2 regions of the Plantibacter sp. MMLR14_011 genome follow, and region 1 is predicted to be linked to the other one. Evidence: riboswitches for the same ligand, from Rfam matches in the RefSeq annotation. Region 1 holds a riboswitch; the other holds the start of a gene.
What was found. Region 1 has a riboswitch for thiamine pyrophosphate ahead of BIU99_RS20255 (ECF transporter S component). Riboswitches for the same ligand answer to the same signal wherever they lie in the genome.
Positions count from the first base shown of each region.

Region 1 (4,408 bases):
GTCGAGTACCGGACGACGTCGACGAGGATCACACCGGCCAGCAGTGCCGCACAGGTCAGGACGGGGTGGCGGTCGTGCCAGGTGGCCAGGAAGGGCGCGACCGCCTGGCACAGCAGGTAGGCGGCCAGGAACCAGAGTGGGGACCCGACGCCTGCGGCGACGGCCTCGATGATGGCGGGGTCGACACCGAGCGCCCCGGCGAGCCAGAGTCCGACGGCGAGGAAGAGCAGGACCGGGATCGTCGGCAGGGCGAGTCGGAAGACCCGGGACCGGAGGAAGTCGCTGGTCCCGCCACCACGTCGGACGGTGCTGCGCCAGCCGGTGATCGTCGCGAAGCCGCCCACGATGAAGAACAGCGGCATGATCTGGCCGAACCAGGTGCCCGTGTCGAACCACGGCTGCTGCTCGAGCGCCCGGGAGATGCCGATCGCGCCGTCCGGCTCGATCGCCACGGCGACCATCAGGAGGTGGACGACGACCACCGTGACGACGCAGGCCACGCGCACGAGGTCGAGGGCGAGGTCCCGCCCGGAGAGGTCTGGGACCGCCGGGGCCGACCCGGTCCGCGTTCGCGTGCTCATCGCCGGACAGCCTAGCGTCGCCGGGCGCTCCCGCCTCGGCCCTTGTGGAGAGCGTGTCGGAGGCGACTGCGACAATGGAGGTATGAGTCGGCAGGATGGAGCGTCTCGTCGCGTCTCGGCGCACGATGCCGACGACAGCGGTACCCCCATCCTCCATGTCGACATGGACGCGTTCTTCGTCTCGGTCGAGCTCTTGGAACGGCCCGAGCTGCGCGGTCTGCCGATCATCGTGGGCAACAAGGAGGGGCGGTCGGTCGTCACCTCCGCCAGCTACGAGGCACGCCGGTACGGCGTGCGCGCGGCGATGCCGGTGTCCCAGGCGATGCGGCTCTGTCCGAGCGCCGTCGTGCTGCCGCCCCACCACGGCAGGTACCGCGAGTACTCCGACCGGGTGATGGAGGTGTTCGAGTCGGTCACGCCGCTCGTCGAACCCCTGAGCATCGACGAGGCCTTCCTCGACGTCTCCGGCGCGGTCCGGTTGCTCGGGAGCCCGCGGACGATCGCCGCGCTCGTGAAGCAACGGGTCCTCGACGCGACCGGCTTGCCGTGCTCGGTGGGCCTGGCGGCGACGAAGTACGTCGCGAAGCTCGCCTCCGGCCTGTCCAAGCCCGACGGTCTGCTGGTCGTGCCGGCCGACGAGACCCTGGCGTTCCTCCACCCGTTGCCGGTCGGTGCACTGTGGGGCGTCGGTGGTCGGACGGAGGAGCAGCTGACGAACCGGGGCATCCGGACCATCGGTCAGCTCGCCTCCACCCCGCTTCCGATGCTCCAGCGCGCGGTCGGCGAAGCCTCCGGTCGCCGACTCCTCGAGCTCGCGAACGGGATCGATCCGCGCGGCATCGAGCTGGCACGACGCGAGAAGAGCGTCAGCCACGAGGTGACCTTCCCGACCGACGTCTCCGACCCGACCATCCTCAAGCGCGAACTGCTGAACCTCGCCGGCCTCGTCGCGATCCGACTCCGGAAGGGCGGCTACGCCGGCCGGACGATCAGCATCCGCGTGCGCTATGCGGACTTCAGCGTCGTCACCCGGTCGCGCACCATCGGCGAGGCCACGAACGTGGGCCGGCGGGTGTACGACGAAGCGGCCTCGCTGTTCGACGACCTCGATCGAGGCGGACGCCTCGTGCGCCTCGTGGGGGTGAAGGTCGACCAGCTCGTCCCGGCCGATGAGGCCGGTGCCGGGCTCTGGGACCCGGACGAGGAGTGGCGTGAAGCCGAGCAGACGATCGACCGGGTCGCAAGCCGGTTCGGCGATCTCGCGATCGCCCCCGCCTCCCTCCTCGGCAAGCCGAGGCGTCGCGGACTCGGCAGTCGCGGAGACTCGCAGGGTGCTGGGAGCACGGATCAACCCCTTGGACCGGGAGATGCCGAGCGATAGCCTCGCCGTATGACGAATCTCGTGGAGAAGCTGGCAGAACAGGCGAAGGGGCTCGGCGTGACCGCGGCCTATGGGGAGCAGCAGGACATCGACGGGACGAAGCTCGTGCCCGTCGCGCTGACGTACTACGGCTTCGGCGGCGGCTCCGAGGGCGACGGCGACGACGCCCCGAGCGGCGGTGGCGGCGGTGGCGTCTCCATCCCCGTCGGTGCCTACATCAAGACCGACGAGGGTCTCCGTTTCGACCCGAACCTCATCTCGCTGATCGCCGTCGCGATCCCGTTCATCTGGGTGAGCGGCAAGGCGCTCGCCGGCCTCATCAAGGCCCTCAAGAAGTAGCCCCCTCCGTCCAACCCCTGTCGTGCGACCGCGCACGGCAGGGGTTAGACTCGTGCCACCACGGGAGTCCGGTGAACCGGGCTGAGAGGAAGGTATTCGCCTTCGACCGTCGAACCTGATCTGGATCATGCCAGCGCAGGGAGACCATTTCTCGCTATCCCGTGCTCTTTTCCGTCTACAGGAAGGGCACGTATCGTGTCAGCATCGACCAAGATCTCACCCTCTGAACGCGCTGTGTCGCGGACCTTGCGCTGGAGGGTCGTCGACATCGTCGTGGTCGCCGTACTCGGCGTCGCGACCGGCCTCATCTTCTGGGCGTGGAACACGATCGGATCACTCTGGTACGCGGGTGCCAGCGCCGTCACGCCCGGTTTCGGCGGGATCGCCGTCGGGATCTGGCTCCTCGGCGGGGTGCTCGGCGGACTCATCATCCGGAAGCCCGGCGCTGCCCTCCTCGTCGAGACCATCGGGGCGATCGTCTCCGCCCTCATCGGCAACGCATGGGGCATCACGACGGTGTACTCCGGGCTCGCTCAGGGCCTCGGTGCCGAGCTGGTGTTCGCGGCGTTCGCGTACAAGCGCTTCGGCCTCGTTCCGGCGATCCTCGCCGGGGCGGGTGCCGGGGCCGGCGCGTGGCTCCTCGAACTCGTCATGTCGGGCAACCTCGAGAAGGGTGTCGAGTTCAACGCGATCTACCTCGGTTCGCTGCTCGTCTCGGGCGCGATCCTCGCCGGTGTCGTCGGCTGGGCCCTCGTCAGGGCACTCGCGTCGACCGGAGCGCTCAGTCGGTTCGCGTCGGGGCGGGACGCTCGGCGCGAGGTTTGATCGTGCCGGGAGCTACCGGTCCGGCGCGCGTCGTCGCGCGGGACTGGGGGTGGCGTCATGCCGGTCGGAAGGCCTGGGCGGTGTGCGACCTCGACCTCGTGATCGAACCGGGCGAACGGGTCCTCCTCCTGGGGGGGTCCGGTGCCGGCAAGTCGACGCTGATCCACGCACTCGCCGGCGTCCTCGGCGGTGCGGACGAGGGGGAGTCCCACGGCACGCTCCTCGTGGACGGCGTTCCGCCTGAACGAGCGAGGGGTCGCATCGGGCTCGTGCTGCAGGATCCCGACTCGCAGGTGATCCTGTCCAAGGTCGGCGACGACGTCGCCTTCGGCTGCGAGAACCTCGGCGTCGAGCGCGAGGAGATCTGGCGCCGCGTGGACGCCTCGCTGGAGGCCGTCGGACTGGACCTGCCGCTGGACCACTCGACCTCGGCGCTGTCCGGTGGTCAGAAACAGCGGCTGGCCCTCGCCGGCGTACTCGCCATGCACCCCTCGCTCCTCCTGCTCGACGAACCGACCGCGAACCTCGACCCGGCCGGGGTGGCCGAGGTGCGGGACGCCGTCGCTCGGCTGGTCGATGACGGTTCGTCCACCCTGGTCGTCATCGAACACCGCGTCGACGTCTGGCGCGAGCTGATGACCAGGGTCGTCGTGCTCGACGCCGACGGCGGTGTCCTCGCCGACGGGCCACCCGACCTCGTCCTCGACGACGTCGGGCAGCGCCTGGCCGATGCGGGCGTCTGGGTGCCGGGCATCCCGCTGGGGTTGGCCCCTCGTCCGGTGTCCGGCCCATCAGCGGCGGTCATCACGACCGACGACCTGGCGATCGGTCGAACGCGGAAGCAGCCGGTACAGGAGCACCTGGGGCTCGCGGTGCCCGAAGGCGCGGGGACCGTCATCGTCGGCCCCAACGGCGCGGGGAAGTCCACGCTCGCGCTCACGCTGGCGGGACTGCTGCCGGAGATCACGGGGACGGTGACCGCCGCTCCGCAGCTCGCCGGCAGGCTGGGATCCCGGCCGATCCGCTGGAAGTCGACCGAGTTGCTCACGCGCATCGGGACGGTCTTCCAGGATCCCGAGCACCAGTTCGTCTCATCGACCGTGCGGAACGAGCTCGGTGTCGGCCTGCAGGCCCTCCGCTGGTCCCGGACCGCCATCGACGAGCGGGTCTCCGAGATCCTCGATGCGCTCGGTCTCGGTCGTCTCGCCGAGGCGAACCCGTTCAGTCTCTCGGGGGGTCAGAAGCGCCGGTTGTCGGTGGCCACCGTCCTCGCCGCCCGGCC
Region 1 is NZ_MJGW01000017.1:142,396-146,803, reverse strand. It holds gene BIU99_RS09100 (acyltransferase) at 1-581, opposite strand, end outside; gene dinB (DNA polymerase IV) at 664-1,962, shown strand; gene BIU99_RS09090 (hypothetical protein) at 1,972-2,301, shown strand; TPP riboswitch at 2,352-2,460, shown strand; gene BIU99_RS20255 (ECF transporter S component) at 2,536-3,126, shown strand; gene BIU99_RS09080 (ABC transporter ATP-binding protein) at 3,129-4,408, shown strand, end outside.

Region 2 (4,408 bases), on a different contig from region 1:
CGGTGGTGTTCCTGAGCGACGTCGCCGACGGACAGATCGCGCGCCGCATGGGCACGGTCTCCGCGCTCGGCACCTGGCTCGACGGGGTCGCCGACCGCCTGACCGTGGTCGTGGTCGCCGCGTCGTTCGCCATCGCGCAGATCATCCCATGGCAGGTGTTCGTGGTCATGATCGTCCCCGACCTCCTGCTCGCGTTCGTCGCCGTCGTCGCGTTCCGCGGGACGCCGGAGGTGCCGGTGAGCATCGCCGGCAAGATCCGGACGGTGTTCCTCTTCGTCGGCTTCTTCGCGCTGCTCACGGGCCTCGCGCTCGGCGGCGGGGATCCGGCGTCGGCGCTCCACCGGGTCTTCGGCGGGGTCGGCTTCGTGGCGATCCTCCTCGGACTCCTCGGCCACTTCGTCGCGGCGACCCAGTATGCGCGACGCATGGTCGTCACCTGGCAGCGACAGGGCGTCCGCGCGGCCCGCTGAGCGCCGCGCCGACCATCGTCGGAGGCCCCCACCGGATGGCACACGGCCACAGCGCAGGCGGCGTCGTTTAGGCTCGGAGCATGCCAGTCGACTATCCGGACCTCGTCATCTTCGACTGCGACGGCACGCTCGTCGACACGGAACGCATCTCCGTCCGGGTGAACCTGCAGCTCCTCAACGAGGTCGGCGGCGACTACACCGAGGCGGAGGTGCGGGAGCTCTTCGTCGGCGCCTCACTCGAGACGTACGCGACGCTGGTCGAGCAGCGCCTCGGGAAGCCGCTCGAGGCCGACTGGATCCAGCGCTGGAGCGACATGTTCCGCGGCATCTGCGAACGTGAGCTCGAGGCCGTCGACGGGGTCGTCGACGCCCTCGACGGTATCGCTGCGACCGGGGTGCCGCTGTGCGTCGCCTCGAACGGGATGCTGCACGACGTCGTCCGCAACCTCGGGCAGGTGGGCATCCACGACCGCTTCGACGGGCGCATCTTCAGCGCGACCGACGTCGCCGTCGGCAAGCCCGCACCCGACCTCTTCCTGCACGCCGCCGCCGACTTCGACACGGCCCCCGAGCGGTGCGCGGTCGTCGAGGACAGCGTCGTCGGCGTCCTGGCTGCCCGTGCGGCCGGCATGACGGTCTACGCCTACGCCGGCGGCATGACGCCCGCCGAGCGGCTCATCGGCGACGGCACCCACGTCTTCGACGACATGCGCCTGCTGCCCGACCTCATCCGCGACACCTGGGCGGCCTCCGCGGCACGCTAGCTGTGCCGCGCTAGCTGCGACTGCGGAGCTCCGGGAAGCCGTCCTCGTCGTCGGGGATCGGCTGCGCCGCGACCGTCGGTGCCGGCGTCGCATCGGACGGTTCGAGATCCTGGGCCGAGGCGTCCTGCTCCTCGGCGCGACGTCGGGTGCGTTCGCCGCCGCGCTTGACCGCGCGGTCGAACAACTGCGGGCCGGTCGTCGCCAGGCGCCTCCAGGGGAGGGTGCCCTCGATCTCGATCTGCAGGGAGAAGCTCAGCAGGGTGCGGATGACGACGATGATCGCGAGGACGAGCGCGTCGGTCAGCGACGGCGTCGACGTGACCGTCTTCACGAGGTCTGCGGCCACGAGGATCTCCAGCCCGAGCAGGATGACCGAGCCGATCGTCTCCCGCAGCATCCGGAAGGCCCGAGCGCCGTCGCGCGTGCTCCACCACAGGCGGGCCGAGAGGGTGACGGCGATCACGAAGCCCACGACCATCGCCCCGACACCGGCGACCTCGAAGACGATGGTGACCAGCTCGAAGAAGTCCATCCCTCCATCATCCTCGCCCGCCCGCTGGACGGGAAGCCGGGCCGACCCGCTAGGGTGGTCGCGAGTGACACGGGGTGCCGATCCCACGACGATCGGCTGAGAACACACCCGTCGAACCTGATCTCGTTAGTCCGAGCGAAGGGATGTCGCGAATGAGCGTTCGCACACCGCAGCAGTCCGCCCACCCGTCCACCGACGACTCGTCCGTCGGCGAGTTCGCGAGCGCGTCCGGGGACCTCCTCGAGCGCCTGCGCGAGCACGCGCCGCTCGTTCAATCGATCACGAACGCCGTGGTGACGAACTTCACCGCGAACGTCCTGCTCGCCATCGGCGCCGCCCCGGCGATGACCGACATCCCCACCGAGGCCGGTCCGTTCGCCCGCATCGCCTCCGGGGTGCTCCTCAATCTCGGGACGCCGCAGGCGGAGCAGCGCGAGGCGATGGTCGAGGCCGCCTCCGCGGCGAACGACGCCGGCACACCGTGGGTGCTCGACCCCGTGGCCGTCGGCTTCCTGCCGGTGCGCACGGCGCTCGCCGCCGACCTCCTCGCGCTCCGGCCGACGGTCGTCCGCGGCAACGCCAGCGAGATCATCGCCCTCGCCGGACTGGGCGCCGGCGGTCGCGGGGTCGACAGCACCGACTCGGTCGACAGCGCGATCGAGGCGGCCACCGCGATCGCCCGCACCTCGGGCGCCGTCGTCGCGATCTCCGGCCCGACGGACGTCATCACCGACGGTGAGCGCATCGTCCGCTGCTCGAACGGGCACGCCTGGCTCACCCTCGTGACGGGCGGTGGCTGTGCCCTCGGTGCCGTACTCGCCGCCTTCGCCTCACTCGACGACGACCGGTTGCTGACGACGGTCGCGGCGACCACCGCGTACACGGTCGCCGCGCAGCTTGCGGCTGCGGAGAGCCGCGGCCCCGGCTCCTTCGCTCCAGCCTTCCTCGACCACCTCCACCTCCTCGAGGCCGACACCGTCCGCAGCCTGGCGGTGATCGCGTGAGCGCCTCGACCACCGCGGACCGGGTCCTCGCGGCCCGTTCGCACGCCGAGCTCGTGCGCCGCGGCATCGCCACCTACCTCGTCACGGACGCCTCGGCCAGCGGGGATCGCGGTGTCCTCGACGTCGTGCGCCGAGCCGTCGACGGCGGGGTGACCGCGGTCCAGCTGCGGGAGAAGACCGCGTCGGCGCGAGCGCTGTTCGACCTGACCGTGCGTGCGGCGGAGGTCGTCGCCGGGCGGGCGCTGCTCCTCGTCGACGACCGGGTGGACGTCTTCCTCGCAGCCCGTTCCGCCGGTGCCGTCGTCCACGGCGTCCACGTGGGTCAGAGCGATCTCCCGGTCGACGCCGTGCGTCGCATCGTGGGACAGGCCGCCGTCGTGGGACTGACGGCGAACACCCCGGCGCACCTCGACGCGGTCGCAGCGCTGTCACCGGGGACCGTCGACTACCTGGGCGTCGGCGTCATCCGCCCGACGACGACGAAGCCGGACCACCCGCAGCCGCTGGGCGTGGAGGGGTTCGCCGCGATCGCCGCCGCGACCCCGCTCCCGTGCGTCGCCATCGGTGGGGTGTCACTGGACGACACGGTCGAGCTCCACGCCGCCGGTGCCGCTGGTCTCGCCGTCGTCTCCGCCATCTGCGCCGCCGACGATCCGGCCGATGCCGCACGGGCGTTCCGCGCGGCGTGGACCGAGGTCTCGGCATGAGCGCCGTGGAACCGTCGACGACGGCGGTGTCCGTGACCTCGAACCGGGTGCACGGCAGACGTCTTGTCGTGGTCCGCGAGACACCCCGGGTGCTGAGCATCGCCGGGACCGACCCGACCGGTGGTGCCGGGATCCAGGCCGACCTCAAGAGCATCGCCGCGAACGGCGGATACGGCATGGCGGTCGTCACCGCGCTCGTCGCGCAGAACACCCGGGGCGTCCGGTCCGTGCACACTCCGCCCGTCGGGTTCCTCCGCGAGCAGTTGGACGCGGTCGCGGACGACGTGGTGATCGACGCGGTCAAGATCGGGATGCTGGGCGATGTCGCGATCATCGACACCGTGTCGACCTGGCTGCAGGAGACCGAGACCGGACCCGTCGTCCTCGACCCGGTGATGGTGGCGACGAGCGGCGACCGTCTCCTCCACCGCGACGCCGAAGCGGCCATGCGCGCGCTCCTGCCGCACGTCGACCTCGTGACCCCGAACCTGCCGGAGCTCGCCGTCCTCGCGGACGAACCGGTGGCGACGAGTTGGGCCGACGCACTCGCGCAGGCGGAGCGGGTCTCGGTGCAGGCGGGCGTGATCGTGCTCGTGAAGGGCGGGCACCTGACGGGGACGACCGCGTGCCCGGATGCGCTCGTCGACGCCACCGGTGGTCTGGGCGACGACCGATCACTCGTCGAGTTCGACGGTCTCCGAGTCGACACACGGAACACCCATGGGACCGGGTGCTCCCTGTCGAGCGCGATGGCCACCCTCGTCGCCCGGTCGGGGTCCTGGACCGAGGCGCTCGGCGAGGCGAAGGCGTGGCTCACGACGAGCCTCCGGCACGCGGACGCGCTCGAGGTCGGCTCGGGCAACGGCCCGATCAGCCACTTCGCCGAGCTGTGGGCAGCGGGTGGGACGACCTCACGGCGGCAGGACGGTGC
Region 2 is NZ_MJGW01000001.1:137,641-142,048, forward strand. It holds gene BIU99_RS00660 (CDP-alcohol phosphatidyltransferase family protein) at 1-470, shown strand, start outside; gene BIU99_RS00665 (HAD family phosphatase) at 551-1,234, shown strand; gene BIU99_RS00670 (DUF1622 domain-containing protein) at 1,245-1,766, opposite strand; TPP riboswitch at 1,827-1,927, shown strand; gene thiM (hydroxyethylthiazole kinase) at 1,919-2,770, shown strand; gene thiE (thiamine phosphate synthase) at 2,767-3,477, shown strand; gene BIU99_RS00685 (bifunctional hydroxymethylpyrimidine kinase/phosphomethylpyrimidine kinase) at 3,474-4,408, shown strand, end outside.
Region 2: another riboswitch for thiamine pyrophosphate. It lies ahead of thiM (hydroxyethylthiazole kinase); the one in region 1 lies ahead of BIU99_RS20255 (ECF transporter S component).